Regions from separate parts of the Caproiciproducens galactitolivorans genome, predicted to be linked through region 1. Evidence: riboswitches for the same ligand, from Rfam matches in the RefSeq annotation. Region 1 holds a riboswitch; each other region holds the start of a gene.
What was found. A riboswitch is a leader RNA that binds a small molecule or an ion and turns the genes downstream of it on or off. The one in region 1 is predicted to bind fluoride.
Positions count from the first base shown of each region.

Region 1 (6,708 bases):
ACAGCAAGCAATCCATCAATTGCCATAGCAACTGCATATAATGTTGGAATTGCCGCTTGGTTTAATATTCTTTGAAATAAAAAGTGATAGGAAAGTATAGGAAAGCCGGCAAAGCCAAGAACACTAAAAAAAATGAACAGAGAATATAACCAATAATCAGCCGATACCTTCCTTTTTGAAGCTTGCGGTTTTTGATTTGCTGCCCCTCCGGACACGGTGATTGTTTCAAATTGCGACGGATTCGGATACTTATGCTTTGTATATAATACGACGGCAATCGTTAAAATTGCAGGAGCCCACATAATTTGAACCCCCTGCTTATACCCGCCAAAAGATGAAAGACATACCGTAAAAATAAGAGGCCCAATAATTGCGCCGATCTGGTCAAGAGCCTCACTAATACCAAAACCAAATCCAGATCCTATATGCTTTGTTGCATGTGAAATCATAGTATCTTTGCCGGGGCTGCGTACCGCTTTGCCAATTCGTTCAAGAATAATAAATAGTGCTGCAATTTCCCAATGCTCAGCCAAAGCCAGTAATGGAACTGAAATAAGCATAGCATAGCCTATAGTCGTCACAATCCAGCTATTACCGGTTTTATCAATAAAATATCCCGAAACAGCCCGGATTGCATATCCCAGGAATTCTCCAAAACCCGTTATAAGTCCAACTGCCACGGCATTGGCACCCAATACACCTAAATAGCTGCCATAGATACTACGCGCTCCTTCATAAGTAATATCCCCCAAGGCGCTGATTAATCCAAATAATAGAATAAATTCAAGTGCGAGATTTTTCTTTTTAGTTGTTTTATCCATATATTATTGTCTCCCAAATGCTGTTTCTTTTTTGCGCAGCAATTTCTTAGCATTGCCTAATCGGCAGCACATCTTTCTAATTTTGAAAAGCTTAAAAGAATTAAAGATATTATTGCACAAGCAGCTCCGAAATAAAAAGTTGCTGCCGGTGCAACTTTGTCCCATAGGAATCCGGCAATTAAATTTGCAGGTAAGGACATTAGTCCGAGAGAAGCATTAAAAAATCCGTATGCTGTGCCACGCTGATTATCAGGCACAATATGTGCAACTAACGCTTTTGCTATACCCTCTGTCGTCGCATAATAGAACCCGTAAAAGATATAAATGATCCAGATTTGCCATGCTTGATTTGCAAGAGCAAACCCGACATAGGCGATTGCGTAAATCAGCCACCCGGCTTGCATGACTTTAACCCGCCCGATTTTATCGGACAACGCACCTGCCGGTGTGGATAGGAGCGCATAGAATAGGTTAAACAGTGCATATACAACAGGAATTGCGATGACGCTGACACCTACATTTTGAGCACGTAAAATTAAATAGGAATCACTTGAATTTCCTAAAGTGAATATTAGCATTATAATCAGAAAATATAGGAATTTGCCTTTTAAGAGTGTCCAATTAAACTTACTCCCTTGGGGTGAATCCGGTTGAGACTTTTCTCTCACGAAAAAAACAATCAGCAAAAGGGTAATGGCTGAAATCAATCCGCCAATATAGAAAATAATTCTGTATCGCATAATATTTTTCGCAAGAAGCCATAAGAGACCGGCGGTAGCAAGTGGGCCAACAACAGAGCCAAATGTATCAAGTGTGCGCTGATAGCCAAAGGAAAATCCCATTTCCCCTTCTTTTGCGGATTGAGCAACAAGCGCGTCTCTTGGCGCATCCTTTATGCCCTTTCCTATACCGTCGGCAAAGCGGAGAACAAAAGCCTGCCATGCTGTAGAAGCAAAGCCGAACAAAAATCGACTGACTGCAGATAATAAATATCCAATAAATACGATTGCTTTACGCTTTTTTAGTTTATCCGACAAAAATCCAGACAAAATTTTGAAGATGCTTACGATTGTTGTAAGGCTACCTTCTACTAACCCTATCATCTCCTTGCTCATGCCAAGGACTGAGGAATAGAATACAGGCAGGATGGGCTGTATCATATCTTGCCCGAATCCTCCGAAGAAAGCTACCCATCCGAGAGTACGAACATTGTTTCTGTTTCGCTTCATGATGATACACTCCTTTTTTCTCCAACAAAAAAACTTCTATTATTTATAATAATAGAAGTCATTAACCCCAGAAATGGGGTATAAGGCGAACTTCATCGCCGTTATTCTAATTGCTTTAAGTTTAGTCATAAGACTGTGTTTTGTCAACTATAATTCAATGCTGCAAATACAATTGATAAAAGTTAGTATAATTCTTGCAGATGCTGATGCAAAGTGCTATACTACCCTTAAAGGGATGAAGCTCCCCTTCGGAATATCCGAATTGCTGATTACAGCTGATGGCTTCTACAAGATTGTAGAGGTTGTCAGCCTTTTTCATCGTCTAAGGGGGGGACTTATCAGATGGGAGGCACTGTCATGAGAAATATCCTTATCCCGATTGACGGAACGGAACGCAGCATGAAAGCGGTTGACTTGGTAAAGTCACTATACATGCCAAAAGACGTGAATATTGTACTGCTCATGGTTCGGGAAGATATTGCGTCAATGTTTTCTGCGAAAGAATTTGATAAGATAAAAAAGGAAATGAAATCGACTTTGGATGCTGTTTCCGATCAAATGCCGGGTTTTCAGGTGAAAAAAGAAGTAGTGATTGGCCGCGCCGGGGAAGGGATTTTGGATTGTGCAAACCAAAATAACATAGATATCATTGTAATGACAAAATCCACCAAAGACGGTTGGTCTCAAATGATTGGATCTGTAGCGTCTTATGTGGTAAAATACGCTAGTTGCATCGTCATGATTGTACCGGAAAACGGTTCCTATGAACGATTGAACCGTAAATTAGTAAGATGCAAGCATATGGATGATATTGTCACCTTGGCAGGGCAAGCCAGTCTGAAAACGAGCACTTGTTATCTGCCGGTTCAAGCGGGAATATGCAGTTATTTTATTACGGTCTTAGAGGGGAAAATGAGGCTGAATCATCTAGCTTTTAACCCGGATGGAAATATGTGGAACCTTCCGCCTCAGAACAAACAGCCGGATCATTACGATTTAAAGAAAGGGGAAGAAAAAGAGATTCAGGTTGAAATACTGGTTTGTTACGACCATCTGGATCAAATAAAAGTAGTAAACCCAAGCATGACGGAACCACTAAAATTCCATTATATTGCCCGCTTTGAGAACACGGAAAACTAAATAAAAGGGAATGAAGTTCTCCCTTGGCAACAAGCCGAAACGAATGGCTGATGACTTCTACAACAAATTGCGGTAGATGGCATCAGCTGTTTTTTACGGTGCTTACCGCTCAAGAGGGAATTTTTATGACCGATGAACCAACTGAGAAATATTCGGGGCCTGTTCCATTAATTGATGGATTTACGACAATTTATAAGCAAAGCATTGAGGAATTGGATAAGTCAGGGTAATTCAATTTATGAAATGGTGTTATATGAAAGTTGATAATGATATGATGCGGCGCATCCCACTTTATTTTAAGTATTTGCAAAATATCCCCCAAAATATACAAGCCTTGAAGCTAAACGCTATCGCAAAGGATCTTTCTATCCCTTCAAAAACTGTCAAGGGAGATATACAGATTCTGTTAGGTATAGAACGTTTCAGAGAAATTAATCGGGAAGAACTTTTTCAAGCGGTTTATCAGCATATGCTCTGCAAATCAGCAAGTGCGGTGGTATTGGTCGGTGTTGGAAAAATCGGGAAAGCACTTTTGGGTTATGCTGGGTTTTCCGTCTACGGTCTCGACATTCTCGCCGGTTTTGATATTAACGAACAATTGATTCGAAAAGGCGTATCGGGAAAGCCGGTTTATCCTGTTAATGAGTTGGAAGCAATATGCCATCGGTTGAATGCGAAGATTGCCATTATTGCGACACCAGGTATCAGCGCGCAAACGACCTGTGATGCACTAGTCAGAGCAGGTATCGTTGCTATATGGAACTTTTCTTCCGTCCAGCTCAAAGCTCCGAGCCATATGATGATATTCAACGAACGCATGACGGACACGCTTAGATCACTTGCTGCATATGCAAATACAATAACCCAATGTGACATGTCAACAGACGCACAAATTGGAAAGGATTGATGCTTTACGTTCTTCAGCATTTTATTCCCAAATGATGATAAGATTCCTCATCAGGAAGCGGAATCAGAACCGGGCTATTTCAAAGACCTAAATTTGGATCAAATAATCCACCCAATTTTAACCGGCTACAAAACATACCAGCTGGATCGCTGGTTTTTGACACCCCTCGCTAATGCGGATATTATCCAATATCGGCAGGATGTTATGCGTGACCTTGAAAATGATGGGCTACGGGAGCTCATTTCCACTTTTTCTAAAACCATTTTTGAGCTCAATGCCTTTCAAGATCAATTGAGGAAAATTCTGGTTTCCAATGACGCTTATCAAAACAACTATTTGGCCAGAGGACGAATGTTGGATTTTGCAAGTCGATATTGTTCCGTCATCATTGAGGCAGTAAATGGTCTAAATAAAAAGACGATACTTTCGAAAGGCTTACAGAGATTTGTGGACTATCTGCATAACTATCAAGAAAGCGAGAAGTTCCTTACCTTGAAAACAAGCGTGGATGATCTGAAAAAGGAACTTTCCACGGTGCACTATTGTATGTTGATAAAAAACGGCGCCATACGAGTCCGAAAATACGAGAATCAGCCAGACATCAGCGTTGACGTCCGCGAATTATTTGCCCGTTTTCAGCAGGGAAATGTGCAAGAGTACCGCCACAAGCTGACGGAAGAACCTCGGGCAGAGCATGTGGAAGCTGCTGTTCTCAAACTGGTCGCAACCTGCTACCCAAATGTTTTTTCTGATCTGAACGATTTCTGTATGCGGAACTTGGAATTCATTGATCCGGTTATCGCGCAGTTTTCACGTGAAGTTCACTTCTATCTTTCATGGCTGGGATTTATAGCACCTCTCAAAGAAAGGGGGCTGCCTTTCTGCTATCCCAGGCTTACGTCCGGTGCTGACAGGCTCTACGACCTAAACTTCTTCGATCTTGCACTGGCAAAGTCGCTTGGCTCTGAAAACAAGCCGGTTACAAACGATTTTACGCTGGAGCCTCCGGAACGGATTTTAGTCGTCACAGGGCCAAATCAGGGAGGAAAAACTACCTATGCGCGCGCATTTGGGCAAATCCATTATCTTGCAAGTCTCGGCTTGTGCGTTCCGGGAAAAGAGGCATCGCTTTTATTATTTGACCAGATTTACACTCATTTCGAACGCGAAGAAGATTTATCATCACTCAACGGAAAACTACAGGATGATTTGGAACGACTGTATGACATTCTAAGCCATGCCACTTCGAAAAGCCTTATTGTCATCAACGAAATATTTTCTTCAACCACCCTATCGGACGCTATTTTGCTGGGCAACCATATGATGGATGCCATTGTGAAAATCGGCTGTCCGGCTATTTGTGTAACATTTATTGATGAACTTGCCACTTACGGAAAAGAAACAGTCAGTATGATGAGTACGGTAGATGAAAACGATCCTACAATAAGGACCTTTCAAATTGTACGTAAGCCTCCTGACGGACTGGCTTATGCACTTCACATCGCCTCGAAATACCATCTTACTTATGCTCAGCTCAGCGCACGGCTAAAGCAAAAAATGTGAATAGTACCAAGTACGGAAGGAATAGGTAAAAATGGAAGTCAGATTATTAGCTGATGATTTTGATTTTAATATGCAGGAAAAACCCTCTTGTGATTGGAAAACATTGTCTGATGATCTCGAATTAAAACGGATTATATCCGCAATGGGCAACGGGGACGACTTGGTTGAGAATGTATGCGATCAAGTCCTGTCTCATTCTTTGAAAAACATAGAGCAAATTCGTTACCGACAGGATATTCTCAAAGACTGTATTAGTAATTCAGATACCATAAGGAAATTATATAAAATTACTTGTGAAACAAAGGAACAGAAGAGCAGATTATGGTCGTGGTTATCGCCTAATCAGTCTTTGTCAATCAATTATTCAAGCTCCATTACCCTTCTAAAGCTTTATTCCGAAGCATTGTTGAACATCCGTAATGCAGCAGTACGTAATTCGCAGAATTTTCATGCAAAAGGTTGGAAACGATTCATTCAGATGTTGCAAGATGAACTGAGTGATGACTATTTTACACAGGTTAGAGCGTTGCTGAATGAACTAAAAGATGAAGATAACAAAGGAATATTGATTAGTGCTAATCTTGGTAACTATTGTCAAGGTGTGAATTATGTTTTAAGGCGCAAAGAAGGAAAGCATTTTTGGTGGCATTGGAGTTTCTCTCCTGAATTTAACCTAGCGCCAAGGGATGATGCCGGTGCTTCTGATTTTGGAAAAAGACGTGATCGGGCAATTAACGAAAGTACCAATGTTCTTTCACAATCAGCGGAACACATTGGAAACTTTTTTCTGACCCTTCAACAGGAGCTTGCCTTTTATATAGGCTGCTTGAATTTGCACGACAAAATGAAGGAATTAAAGATGCCTCTATGTATTCCTGAATTACTTTCTCTCCGATCTGAAAATAGAAAATTTGATAATTTATACGACATTAGCCTTGCTTTGACCAAAAATACATCGGTTATCGGTAATCGGGTTTGTGCAGAAAATAAGCGCCTTACTATCATTACGGGCGCAAATCAAGGGGGAAAGTCGACATTTCTCCGAAGT
Region 1 is NZ_JAJUFJ010000011.1:93,276-99,983, forward strand. Features, by position in the region: gene P9B68_RS09105 (MFS transporter) at 1-821, opposite strand, end outside; gene P9B68_RS09110 (MFS transporter) at 878-2,050, opposite strand; fluoride riboswitch at 2,096-2,159, opposite strand; fluoride riboswitch at 2,273-2,345, shown strand; gene P9B68_RS09115 (universal stress protein) at 2,408-3,190, shown strand; fluoride riboswitch at 3,188-3,257, shown strand; gene P9B68_RS09120 (redox-sensing transcriptional repressor Rex) at 3,444-4,097, shown strand; gene P9B68_RS09125 (MutS-related protein) at 4,191-5,660, shown strand; gene P9B68_RS09130 (MutS-related protein) at 5,692-6,708, shown strand, end outside.

Region 2 (6,708 bases), on a different contig from region 1:
AGGAGGGGATATTTTGCCCGAATATACGTTAAATTATTATATCCGGTCCAATAGCGCAAGGGGCTATGCGAGCTTTTTTGAGTCAAATTTCAGCCGCCTGCGTACGGTTGTCCGCTTAGACGGTTATCCGTCCGTTGCAGTAGCGGATATTGTCGGGAACATTTGCGCCGACGCGCTTGAAAAAAATTTTCATGTCGAGCTGATTCATAACTGCTTGGACAATTCGCTGGAAGGCGTGATCGTTCCGGAAAAAAGCGCCGGTGTTATCAACTTTCCGCTTTATGATGAAGAAGAATTCAGCGTTGCTGCAATTCTGAATGACGAAAACCTGCACCAGACTTTTGCAGGGCTGGAGGCGGCCCGCCGCCATTTTGCCGCGGCGCTGGAAATTCATGACCGATGGGAGCAGATTTATATATCGAATATGGATTTTGCTGCCGCCAACAAGCTGGCATCCGATACGATTGAAAGGGTAATCGGCGGGAATACGCTTGCGAAAAAAGGGGAGCAGATTCATCGCTTTTTCGGCGCGGCAACCATGGACGGTTCCCTTGACTATATCGACAGCCTTACATCCCATCTTGCAAAGCGGTATTTTATCAAAGGGCGGCCCGGAACGGGCAAGTCCACGTTTTTAAAAAAGATTGCCGAGTATGCTTGCGCCGCGGGATATGAAACAGAGGTATACCATTGCGCCTTTGACCCGAACAGCGTGGACATGATTGTTTTAAGAGAGCTTGGCCTGTGCGTGTTCGACAGCACGTCGCCGCATGAATACTTCCCGTCCCGCCCCGATGACGAGGTCATCGATATTTACAAGACCGCGGTTGCGGAGAAAACGGATGAGAAACACCGCTCGGAGATTGCCGCGATCATGACGGACTATAAGGCGGAAATCGCAAAGGCAACAAAACAGCTTGCCCGCGCGAAACGGTATTACGACGAAGTACAGCGGGGGCTTCTTTCGAAAATCAATGCCGGAGCGCTTGGAAATATGGAAAAGAAAATTCACGACAAAATTTTTGAAAGCTGATGATTCCTAAATCTAAAGCGGCTATGGGAAACCATAGCCGCTTTTGCGATTGCAATCATGACGGCTGGGGCGGAATACGCCCCAGCTTTTTTGCCTGTTTTTTCACGCCGGGCGGATATTTTGTATGATACGCTATTGACAAATTGCCCGGAAGCGGTTATAGTGTTCCTATAAAGAAACACTACTGGAGGGATTGCATGGATGCCGCTGAAATGCTGGGCTATTTCGGGCTGACCCGTCAGGAGTCGGTGCTCTACCTCATGCTTTGCTCCGAGGGCAGGATGACGGGATACGAAGCGGCGAAGGCGACGGGGATTTCGCGCTCGAATACGTATACGGCGCTCGCCGGCCTTGTGGAAAAGGGCGCGGCGTTTATAGAAGAGGATACCGCAACCCACTACCTTCCGGTTCCGGCGGAGGAATTCTGCGGTAACCGGATTCGCCGCATGCAGGAATACGCACAATTGCTTACGCAGGTTCTCCCGGAGCAAAGGGAGGAAACCGGGGGTTATATCACCGTAAAGGGCGAAGAAAATATTTTTGACAAAATGAAAAACATGATTGACAAGGCGAAGGAGCGGGTCTATCTCGCCGTTTCCGGGCAGACGCTTTCAAAGCTGATGCCCCAGATCAAGGGGGCTGTCGCTCGGGGGTTGAAAGTCGTGATTATCACCGACCCGCCGTTTGCGTTGGATGGGGCGCAGGTTTATCATACGAAAACCGGGCAGCACCAAATCCGGCTGATTGCGGACTCGAAAAACGTACTGACAGGGGACACCGCGGCAGGATCCGAATCAACCTGCCTGTACTCCCAAAAACGGAATCTGATTGAGCTTTTTAAAGAAGCATTGAAAAATGAAATTACGCTGATCACAATGATGGAAGGAAGTTGATTTTCTTGAAGAAGCCGTTTGTTACACTAGAACAATTAAAAAAAATTACTGAAAAATACCCCACTCCATTTTATCTCTACGACGAAAAGGGAATTCGGGAAAATGTGCGAAGGCTGCAAAAGGCTTTTTCCTGGAATCCCGGTTTCCGGGAATATTTTGCGGTAAAGGCAACCCCAAATCCTTTTTTGCTTCGCCTGTTGAAGGAAGAAGGCTGCGGTACGGACTGTTCTTCTTTAACAGAACTGATGCTTGCGGACGCGGTGGGCTTCCACGGAAGCGATATCATGTTCTCTTCCAATGACACGCCTGCGCAGGAATTTGTGCTGGCAAAAAAGCTGGGCGGAATCATTAACCTGGACGATTTTACGCATATTGACTATCTGAAAGAAGCCACGGGTATTCCGGAAACTATCTGCTGCCGCTACAATCCCGGCGGAACCTTCCAAATCAGCAACGCAATTATGGATAATCCGGGTGAGTCAAAATACGGGTTCCCCTACGACCAGTTGAAGGAAGGGTTTCTCAAGCTGCGTTCGTATGGAGCGAAACGGTTCGGTCTGCATGCCTTTCTGGCAAGCAATACAACGGATGACGCGTATTATCCGACGCTGGCGGGTATTTTATTCCGTACGGCGGTTGACCTGTACAAGCAGACGGGAATTGCCGTGTCCTTCATTAACCTGTCCGGCGGAATCGGCATTCCGTACCGCCCCGAACAGAAACCGGCGGATATTGAAAAAATTGGCGAAGGCGTCCGAATGGCCTACGAAGAAATTCTGGTTCCGGCGGGACTTAAAAATGTGGATATTTACACCGAACTCGGGCGTTACATCCTCGGGCCATACGGCTGCCTTGTCACAACGGCAATCCATGAAAAACATATTTACAAGGAATACATCGGCGTAGATGCCTGCGCTGCAAATCTGATGCGCCCGGCAATGTACGGGGCGTACCACCATATCACGGTTATGGGCAAAGAAAACGCGCCCTGCGACCATCGGTACGATATTACTGGGAGCCTGTGTGAAAACAACGACAAATTTGCAATTGACCGTATGCTTCCGAAAATCAATAAGGGCGATTTGCTGGTAATACATGACGCGGGAGCACATGGGCACGCCATGGGGTACAATTATAACGGTCGCCTGCGTTCTGCGGAGCTGCTCCTGAAAGAGGACGGGCCTGTTGAATTAATCCGGCGTGCGGAAACCCCGATGGATTACTTTGCAACCCTTGATTTTTCGGAAACATTTCAAATATTGAAAAAGCGTGAGAAAGAACTGGGGATTGAATAGTGTGTTCAGATTGTCTCCGAAATACATTGACATTTTATTGGATTATGATAGAATACTTACTGGGAATGAAGTTCTCCCATAGCGAATGCTAAAATTGCTTTTAAAGCTGATGACTTCTGTGGCATACACAGCAGGCATCAGCTTTTTTGTTTACTCCGGGGAGGGGGAAAGAGGGGCGGCTTCTCGGCTCTCCGCTCAGACTAGCTATAATAGCCATACTCAAACCCCGTTTGAAGGGGGCATCGAAAAGAATATTGGAGGGGTATTTTTGAACATTTGGCACGATATCTCCAAAGAAAGAATCCAGACAGACGATTTTTGCGCGGTCATTGAAATTCCGAAAGGTTGTAAAACGAAATATGAACTTGATAAAGGTACGGGTACGCTCTATATGGATCGAATTCTTTATACTTCCGCGCATTATCCCGCAAATTACGGGTTTATTCCTCGCACGATAGCGGAAGACCGTGATCCTCTGGATGTTCTTGTGCTCTGTACTGAGGATATACAGTCTCTTTCTCTTGTTCGGTGTCGCCCGATCGGTGTCATTGCAATGCTGGACAGCGGGTTTGTGGACGAGAAAATTATTGCCGTTCCCTTTCATGACCCTACCTATAACGCCTATCACGATATAACGGAACTGCCGAAACATGTGCTTGAAGAAATGTCGCACTTTTTCTCCGTGTACAAGCAGCTCGAAGGAAAAGCTACGGCTGTTGAGCATATACAGGACGCGCAGGAAGCGAAGAAGATCATACGAGTATGCATTGAAAGATATGAAAAAGAGTATGGCGCAAAAGAATGAACGCAATTAAGGAACGCCTGCCGTTTTCGGCAGGCGTTCCTTAATTTTGCTTCATTAGACTGTTGAGCTGATCGGCAATATGAACGGATTCTTGTATCACGGCAGAAACCTCCTCCATTGCGCTTGACTGTTCCTGGGTCGTATGTAAAGTGATATTAGAGTTGTTTACGGTTTCTTGGATGGATTCCTTGATCTTCTTTGTTAGCTTCATGATATGTTCGGCCGTATCGTTGGAAGTTTGGGACAAGGTCTGAATTTCCTTTGCAACGACGTCGAATCCTCTTCCAGCCTCCCCGACGCGAGCCGATTCTATGGATGCGTTGATGCCCAGAATCTTTGTATAGGATGCGATTTGGGTGATGGATTTCAAAACATCATTAATTTCTTCCGTAATGGTTTCCACTTGCGAAATCTCTTCGTTCAGGTCCTGTTGCCGTTCCGTAATATTCTGCGCGGAGGACGCAAGTTCTTCCAGAGTGGACGAAATCTCGATGAATTTATTTGCCAAAAGCTTAGCGAGATGTTCAAGCTCAATTTTTGCATAGCCGTTTTTGGCGAGTGCATTGACGACAATAAACAAAACTTCCGCGGCGGCGCTGATGCTTTTCATATCCGTAACCTTGATCTTTTTTACCGCCTCGACCAACCCGTCCCCACTAACATCAATTTCATTTGCAACTTTGCGGTAATGCTCCTCCCGGGGGTTTTCCGAAAGTACCTGTCCGCCCAAAACGGTTCCGATCAGTTCGCCGTTAATGATGATCGGTGCGGCAAAATCAATCAGACCCGCGTGGCATTGTCCGACAAACGGCCTGCCGGAGCGGGCGGCCATTTCGCCCATGCGGTGGTGGGATTCGGCACAGCGGCGGTCACCAATTTGAGACTGGTGGACAAATCCGTCGCAAAATCTTGTATAGGAACTGGGATTTGTTACCGGGGTGCCGTTACGGTCTACGGTCACACTGGCACAATTCATACCGATTGCAAAATTATCCTGGAATTTTTGCAACAAAGAGATGTCGATGATATCGCTTATTTCGAGCACCTTCATGTCAAGCGTGCCGTCTTCGTTTGTTTTTATCATACTTTGTTCGTCCTTTTTTGTATTTTGTTTGGCGGTGAAATACGAGTATCTTAATCGTCAGATTTCGTATTTATGAATCCGGATAACGCTTTTCAAGAAGGGAAAGAAAAGCTTTCATATACCCCGGTAGATCCTGCGGCCGGCGGCTGGAAACGATATTGCCATCCACAACCACGGGCTTGTCCAGCCACTTTGCTCCCGCGTTTTCCATATCGTCTTTAATACCCGGCGTGCTTGTGACGTTCTTTCCATTCAGTATTTTTGCGGAAATCAGAACCCAGCCTGCGTGGCAAATCTGACCGATTGGTTTGTTTTCTCTGTCTATTGCGCGAACCATCTCGATCACTTCCGGAAAACGCCGGAGCTTGTCCGGAGCCCAGCCGCCCGGAACCAGAAGTGCGTCGTAATCCTCGATGGCGATGTCCCCAAACGCATAATCGGAAGTGGCAGGTACGCCGTATTTCCCGATGTATTTTTCGCCGGCTTTTTCTCCGACCAGATGAACGGTTACACCTGCTTCCCGAAGCCTTAGAACGGGGTACCACAATTCCAAATCCTCAAAATTGTTTGCAATGAAACAGACCACTTTTAATCCTTTTTTCACTAAATAATCCTCCTTTCATTTTGCTTTTATATATGATTTGAATTTTCTCGAAATTTTATAAAATTATTATATCATAATTCTAGGATGTGGTATTCTAATTTTACAATTTTTTTTATTGTATGATTTTTTATGAGGTTTTTACGCTGTTGCGGAGAAAATATTGCCTGTGTAAATACGGAGGTGCGTAAAGGAGCGCCTATCACAGAGAAAGCACCTTGTCTCCCCCGCAGAGCGCAGGAAGAAGTTACTTCAAAAAAAGATGGCATAAACCGGGAATTTTATAATAAGTTCTGAAAAAATACAAAGTACTAAAAAAATTAAAAAAAAAACTTGCATTTTACTGCTGAATGTAGTAGAATATATCTCGCTGACACGTTAGCCCCCATTACGATATAGGTTAGGTATTGACGGGGTGAACGGAATACAATATATGGTGTGACAAAGCCATAAAGTCATTATAAGTTGCCGATATTTTGATGCGGAATTGTGTAAGGGTAGCACGACAGACTCTGACTCTGTTTGTGAGGGTTCGAATCCTTCTTCCGCAGCCATGGCCCCAAAGAGGGCCGATTTTTCGAGGTGTGGCTCAGCTTGGTAGAGCGCTACGTTCGGGACGTAGAGGCCGCTGGTTCGAATCCAGTCACCTCGACCATGAATGATAAAGGGTAAAAGTATATGCTTTTACCCTTGTTATCAAATAATTTTTATGTATCACAAAGGATTGTTGGCGCAATCACATAGGAATAAAGGTTCCTCTCCTAGGTTCTCTGGAAGCTGCCCCCAATACAGTAACGTTGGAAAAACAAAAATTGCAAGGAAAATTTAACAATATATCGTTTGAAAGACCGTATTTATTCCGGTCTTTTATTTTATTCTAGTGTTTTTGTATTCTCTGCATTCAGATATATCGCTATATCGAAAAATTTGATATTAGTGCTTTTAAATCATAATTGTGCTAGCAGCCGCACGTTCAAACAATAATAAAATAGCGCAA
Region 2 is NZ_JAJUFJ010000003.1:139,581-146,288, forward strand. Features, by position in the region: gene P9B68_RS04115 (hypothetical protein) at 14-1,033, shown strand; gene P9B68_RS04120 (TrmB family transcriptional regulator) at 1,231-1,926, shown strand; gene P9B68_RS04125 (diaminopimelate decarboxylase) at 1,932-3,221, shown strand; fluoride riboswitch at 3,274-3,347, shown strand; gene P9B68_RS04130 (inorganic diphosphatase) at 3,490-4,026, shown strand; gene P9B68_RS04135 (PocR ligand-binding domain-containing protein) at 4,067-5,110, opposite strand; gene P9B68_RS04140 (type 1 glutamine amidotransferase domain-containing protein) at 5,181-5,714, opposite strand; tRNA gene P9B68_RS04145 (tRNA-Gln) at 6,192-6,265, shown strand; tRNA gene P9B68_RS04150 (tRNA-Pro) at 6,290-6,366, shown strand.
Region 2: linked by a shared signal. The riboswitch ahead of P9B68_RS04130 (inorganic diphosphatase) and the one ahead of P9B68_RS09115 (universal stress protein) in region 1 are both predicted to bind fluoride.

Region 3 (6,708 bases), on a different contig from region 1:
GAAAAGGCGTTTGCCGGGATGACAAAAATTTTTTTTCATAATATAATAGGGAATACGGGATTCAAAATGAAATTACATACAGAATGAAGGATATTATGAACGAAAAAGAAATTTCAGAAATTCGCCGCCGCTTTCGTCCGGATAAGAGCAATATTACCCGGATTCGCGGCTGCTACGTGAACGAGCAGAGAGAAATTGTTACGCAATTCAGCCAGTCGCTGGGGCTGATGCAGCAGGAAGAAGCCGAAGAGCTTCTGGCAATCCTAAAAAAGACGCTGTCTGGCACAATTGGGAAAAACCTGATCGACATTGAGTTTGCCACTCGACAGGTCCTCGAAGGGGAGGAACATAAGTTGCTGATGGCACTTCGAGATTCCTCGCTGGAGGACGATGATGCCGTTCGGGAATTCTATGGGCGCGTGATTCAGGCGCTTAACTTGGAGGGGAAATACCTTATTCTTTTGGCCTGCGACAAATATGATGTTCCTTACTACGCAGAGGACGGAGAAAAGCAGGAAGATTCCTCGGAAGTGTTTTCGTACTTTTTGTGCAGTATCTGTCCTGTGAAACTGACAAAGCCGGCGCTCGGTTATTATGCCAGTGAAAACACGTTCCGGAATATTGCGTCCGACTGGATTGTGTCGGCGCCGGAGCTTGGCTTCCTTTTCCCGGCTTTTGACGACCGGAGCGCCAACATTTATAACGCCCTGTACTATTCCCACAATCTTGCGGAGAACCACGCGGAATTCGTGGACGCCATATTCAAAACCGAAATCCCAATGCCGGCCGCCGAACAAAAAGAAACATTCCAATCTATTTTGAGCGAAACCATTGCAGATGACTGCAATCTGGATGTTGTGCAAACGGTTCACAGCGAATTGTCCGGGCTGATTGAAGAACACAAAACCAATAAAGAGAAAGAGCCGTTGGTGATTTCAAAGGAAACGGTGAAAGGTGTTTTGAAATCCTGTGGTGTTCCGGAAACCCGAGTCACAGCGTTTGAAGAAAAATATGACGACGCTTTTGGCGCCGATATGGAAATCAGTCCGCGTAATATCATTGATACCAAGCAATTTGAGCTGCGTACCCCCGATGTGACAATCCGTGTGAACCCGGAATGCAGCGACCTGGTCGACACGCGGGTCATCAATGGGGTGAAGTATATTTTAATCCGTGCTGATGAAGGCGTGGAGGTAAACGGTGTGAACATTCATATTTCGTAACAGTTCTTAGGAACCTAAAAAAAGATTTCCCCGCAGAACGGTTATGTGAATAATTTTACCATATATCAGCAGACTGGCAAAGATGTTGCGCGATAAAATTCGCGGCTATAAAAAGATGTCTTGAAAAAAGCGCTCCGAAAAAATCGGAGCGCTTTTTTATGCTAGGGTGAAGGCGGTTTCCTACAATAGCTGCGCAACGAATTTGCCCGTCCAGCATGCGGAAAGGGCAAGAAACAGATTCAGACAGGCGTTTAGCCCGCCCATTAAATATGCGCCTTCGGAGATAAAGGAAACCGTTTCAAAGCTGAAAGTAGAAAATGTTGTAAGCCCTCCCAAAAATCCGGTTGTCAGGAATATCCGAAGGTTTGGGGACATAGGGAATAGGCTTGTACTGGATTCCATGATAAAGCCCATGATAAACCCGCCAAGTACATTCACAAGGAAAGTCCCCAGGGGGAAGTTGCCGAAAAACTTTGAGGTAGAGCACGAAATTATGTATCTTAACATGGTACCCAAAAATCCGCCGAAACCAACAATTAATACTTTAATCATTCCCTATACCACCTTACAAAAAATAAAAGCTTCTACTTTAAGTGTAAAGTAGAAGCCATCAGCATAAAGATGCATTTTGGTGAGCCTCATCACCATATTGAACTATATAACAGGATAAAGGATATCCGTTGGTTTGTAAATACATAGAAAACATAAAGAATCGGATTCTCCTTGCTCGATTTCGTGTTTTTTGTACAATCCCTTATTGCAGCGATGCCGCCCGCATAGCCAGAATAAAATACACTCTTATTCCCGAAAAGAAAATTTTTCAGTTTCAAGAATAAGAGTGTTCGGATCAGCCAGTATGTAATAAACAAATTGTACAATTTCCAGATTATAAACTAAAAGTCATAGCTGATTTCCGTTATGGGAATGACTTTTTTTGGTACTTCCGGATGCTCTCCGATCATCTTTTCCATCCAGATCATATCGTACCATGTGCCGAACTTATAGCCGCATTTTGTAAAGTGAGCCGCTTTTGCATACCCTAAATGCTCGTGGAAAGCCATACTGGCATTGTTAAGGTGCGCATCCTCAACCGGTGTATAGGCAATGCAGGCGTTCAGGTTAATAATGTTCTGGCGTTTCAGAAGCTCCTCCAGAGCAAGATACAGTTTTTTTCCCAAGCCTTTCCTTCGGCAATCCTGTTTTATGTATATGCTGGTTTCAACCGCCCAATTGTAAGCCGCGCGCTTTTTAAATGCCGATGCATATGCATAGCCGACAATGCGCCCCTCATCCACAGCGACAATGTAGGGATACATTTGTAAAGTGTCTTTGGTTCGCCTTGAAAACTCAGCTACGGACGGTACGTCATACTCAAAAGTAATGGACGTATTCCGAACATAGGGGGAATAAATATCCAAAAGTTCTTCTGCGTCCTTTTCTGTTGCCATCCGGATCAGGGTTCCCTGCTCCATTTTACGACCTTCTTTCTTTCATAAATGTAATTCCCATTGTGGAGGTGATGGGAATCATATTCTTTCATATGACCGGCTTATCCCCTATGCGGATAACCGAAACCATAAAAAACAATAGCAGCCTTATGTCACAAAATCATGACAAACGTACCAAGGGTAATTAGTATGCCGCCGAGGATGCTTTTCACTGTTACCGTTTCCTTCAGCGCCACAAAAGCAAGAACCATGGCAATGACCACGCTGAATTTATCGATTGGGATTACTTTTGAGGCTTCGCCGATTTGAAGTGCCTTATAATAGAATAGCCATGAAAGGCCGGTTGCAATGCCGGACAGAATAAGGAATATCCAGCTTTTTTGAGTAATATTCGCAATTTGGAACTGTGTTCCGGTGATAAAAACGATTCCCCACGCCATGATTAAAACGACTGCGGTGCGTATTGCAGTAGCTAAGTTAGAGTTTATGTCCTCAATTCCGATCTTGGCCAGTATGGACGTAGACGCTGCAAATACTGCGGACAATAACGCATAAATGAACCACATGGAATTTCCGTTTTTTAACTTTTCGATCGTGCCATTCACTCCCGTTCTTTTTTTAATAAGTGCTTGTGACATTTATCTGTTGCCACTTTTTCATTATAGAAAGCCATTTTGCAATAGTATCTGTAATTATACTCATGTTATACCGCACAGGGGACCGAAAATCAATCCTGCCGAATCGGCGGCGCATCAGAAATTTCAGCGCTTCGGCCGAGCTGAACCGTAGGAGATTGTCATAAACATACGGGTATCCTGCGCGATCCCGGGACGGTACATAAAAAGAGAGGCATCGGTTCGTGGGGAAGATAAACCGATGCCTCGCAAATAGAATTATTATGAAGAATATAGCATGGAAACTTTTATCCTACTGTGGCAACAAAAATTCTTGTGCCGTTTACATAAATTCCGGCTGCAGAGTCCGCCGCGCCGGCGGAAGTAATTTTGTAGTAATAATCATTGCCGGATTTGGAAACAAAAGCGAGCTTGAAGCACGGAGTTCCAACGGTAACGGATGGGGCTGTGGCGGAGGTAATCTTGAAGGTATAGGCGCCATGCACCGTCAAATCCATTGTCGTATCACTTGTGAAAGTGTTGCCTTTTACGGTGGCAACAAAAATTCTTGTGCCGTTCACATAGATTCCGGCTGCGGAGCCCGACGCACCGGCGGAAGTGATTCTGTAGAAATAATCATTGCCGGATTTGGAAACAAAAGCGAGCTTGAAGCACGGAGTACCGACGGTAACGGTTGGAGCCGCCGCCGAGGTAATCTTGAACATATAGGATCCGTTTACTTCTAAATCCATGGTGGTGTCGCTTGTGAAGGAATAGCCTTTTACCGTAGCGACAAAGAGCTTGTTGCCATTCAGGTATATGCCCGTTGCGGCGCCAATGGGGCCGACTGCGGTAAGCTTGTAGAAGTATTCGTTGCCGTTTTTGGCATACAGCGCTACGGTGAATACGCCGCCTGTGCCGGCTACAACGGAAGGTACGGACGATGAGGTCACTTTCATAATGTAGCTGGAGCCCTTTTCGACCGAGAGGTCGGCGTTTGTGTCGGAAACAGCGGTCGGTTCAGCAAGAGCGGTAATCGTGCATTGCGCCGTACCGTAGTCATCCATTTCGTAGCCGTCCGCGTCATAGAGCGTTGCGGTCAGAGTCGCCTTGTTTTCCGACGCGAAAACCGGGTCAAAACCGGTTACCTTTACGGTTGCGGAAGCGCCGGAGGAGGTGAGCTCAAATATGTCGTTGCTGCCGTCGATGTCCCAGACAATCCTGCCCCCGTCGGGGAGAGAGGTCCCGGCCGGGTAAGCGGCAGCGGTGAATGTCTCTGAACAGCCCTTCGCAATGCTTGAAGTGTCTTTATTAATCGCAAGGCCTGCAAAAGAAAGGGAGGCAATTTTAAACGTATCGGTTGCCGCGCCGGCTGTTTTTGCAAGCGTATAACCGAAGGTGTTGAAATCGTCCGCGTCAACCGCATTTGCAGCAGCCTTGAAGACGGTGGTGCCGGCCGCAAAGGTTTTGTCGGTCAGCTTCAGCGTGACACCGGAGGCGCTGCCGGTTACATAAAGGTTTCCGGCTGCAATCTTCATTGTGCCGTCGCCGCTGATTGTATCTGCCGTAACCATGCCGTCAAATGCAAGCGTGGTATCGGTATCTAAGGAAATAGTGTCAACCGTAACGGAACCGCCGACGGTTGCGCTTGTGTCTTCATGCTGGGTGTAAATCGTCCCGTTTTTCGCGTTGGCGGGAGCGGGGATTTTTCCGATGAAGGCATCGCTGTCATCGCCGAGATACACACTTGTTTCGCGGAAATCGAGGTCGATGGCGTTTATGCCGATGCTGTCGCCGGATAAGGTGATGGAACCGTCCGCGTCCGATTTCAGGCCGGCGCAGGTGATTTTGGATTCCTTAGAGGACAGAAAGATCTCCTGCGCGGTAATTTTACCCATTACAACAGGGGTGTCCGATTCATTCGCGCGGACGGTAACCGTACCGCCCGCGTCGATTGCTCCGGTTGTGCCCGCGTTTACGGTTACGTTGCTGTCCGAATCTAAGGTTACATCCGTAACATCGATATTTCCGGTCTTGCCGCCGCTTACAAGAACTGATTCTCCGCCGGACGTGGCCGTGGCTCCGCTCGTTTTAATGTCGCCGACGGTGCCGTCCGTAACTTCAACGGTGCCGCTTTCTATATCGATGGAACCGACCTTCCCGCCGTTGATCTGGAGGTTCCCGACATGGCCGGAAATTTTCTTCACATTGGTTTTCTCTTCGACATACACGCTTGTGGTGCCCTTGGGGAATATCACTTCACTATCCGTAACATTGCTTGTTCCGGAATTTGCGTTGCCGGTCAGCATGGTTTTTCCGTCCGTCTTCTTAATCGTAAAAACTTTGCTGTCCGGGAATAAGGTCGCTGCGTCCGTCTTTTTTTCAATTTTTGTTTTCAAGGTGTAAGCGTCGCTTGAGCTGGTCGACGCCTTATAGGTGGAACCGTCTGCAACCAGCTTTTTTACTGTGATGGACACGTTCATGGTGGACGCGTCCTGTGTGTACCGGTTGGTTTCGGAAGAGAAAGCCCTGCCGACGGTGGCGGTCGGGAAGCGGGTGAACGCCGAAGCCGTGTCCGCGACCGGAATATGTACGTCATTGCCCGTCACGCTGAAGCTGTAGGCGTTTTTATCCGTAATACCGGAGGTCGCCGCGGTTAGGTCGGCGGGTTCATAAACCGCCAGCGCGGAATCGGCGCTCGGTTTTGCCTTGTAAATACCCAAAGTCTTTGTATAGTTGGCGGTTTGGGCAAAGGTTTCAAAATCAGAAAAGCCGGTACCGGGCTTTTTGGAAGCAAAGTCTGCCTCGTATTCGCCGAAGACGATCTGATCCTTGTCGTAAACATATACGGTAAGGTTCTCTCTTGCCGTTACGGTGTAATCCTGTCCGTCGTCGGTGTAGCTGCCTTCGTAAAGAACCGAAATCACTTCTTTACCGGAAGCCGAGTTGCTCTTCAGCTTCAGCGACGCCGTATCGTTGGATTTGTTCACCTTTAACGAAACAAGCCTGTCGCCGGAAACATGGGCGATTTCCTTTATTTTTTCGTCGCTGACCATCTGGTGGTCCTTGGTTTCAAACAGGAAGTCGCTGCCGCTGTTAAGCAGGAAATCCGTAAGGTCGGCGGTGTTTGAAGCACCGCCGTTGACAAGATAAATGCTGTCCTGATTGGTGCTGCTGATTACGCCGGTTAATGATTTTACAGCCGCCGAAGCACCAACGACGGGAAAGCTGCTCAGAATCAAGGCAGACGAAAGTACGAAAGAAAGAACTTTTGCTGCAAATTTTTTCATTCTGCAATCCTCCTGACCGAATGGTGTTTTGCAAATTTGTGATGAAAGTGCGGTGATGTTTTTTCTAACAGCAGGCTTGCTGCCGCAGCCGTATTCCATGCGTCAGCTTATGGATTCGTCCATATGGGATCCC
Region 3 is NZ_JAJUFJ010000002.1:8,097-14,804, reverse strand. Features, by position in the region: gene P9B68_RS02450 (DUF4317 domain-containing protein) at 96-1,223, shown strand; gene crcB (fluoride efflux transporter CrcB) at 1,404-1,775, opposite strand; fluoride riboswitch at 1,818-1,878, opposite strand; gene P9B68_RS02440 (GNAT family N-acetyltransferase) at 2,117-2,695, opposite strand; gene P9B68_RS02435 (EamA family transporter) at 2,824-3,237, opposite strand; gene P9B68_RS02430 (hypothetical protein) at 3,594-6,575, opposite strand.
Region 3: linked by a shared signal. The riboswitch ahead of crcB (fluoride efflux transporter CrcB) and the one ahead of P9B68_RS09115 (universal stress protein) in region 1 are both predicted to bind fluoride.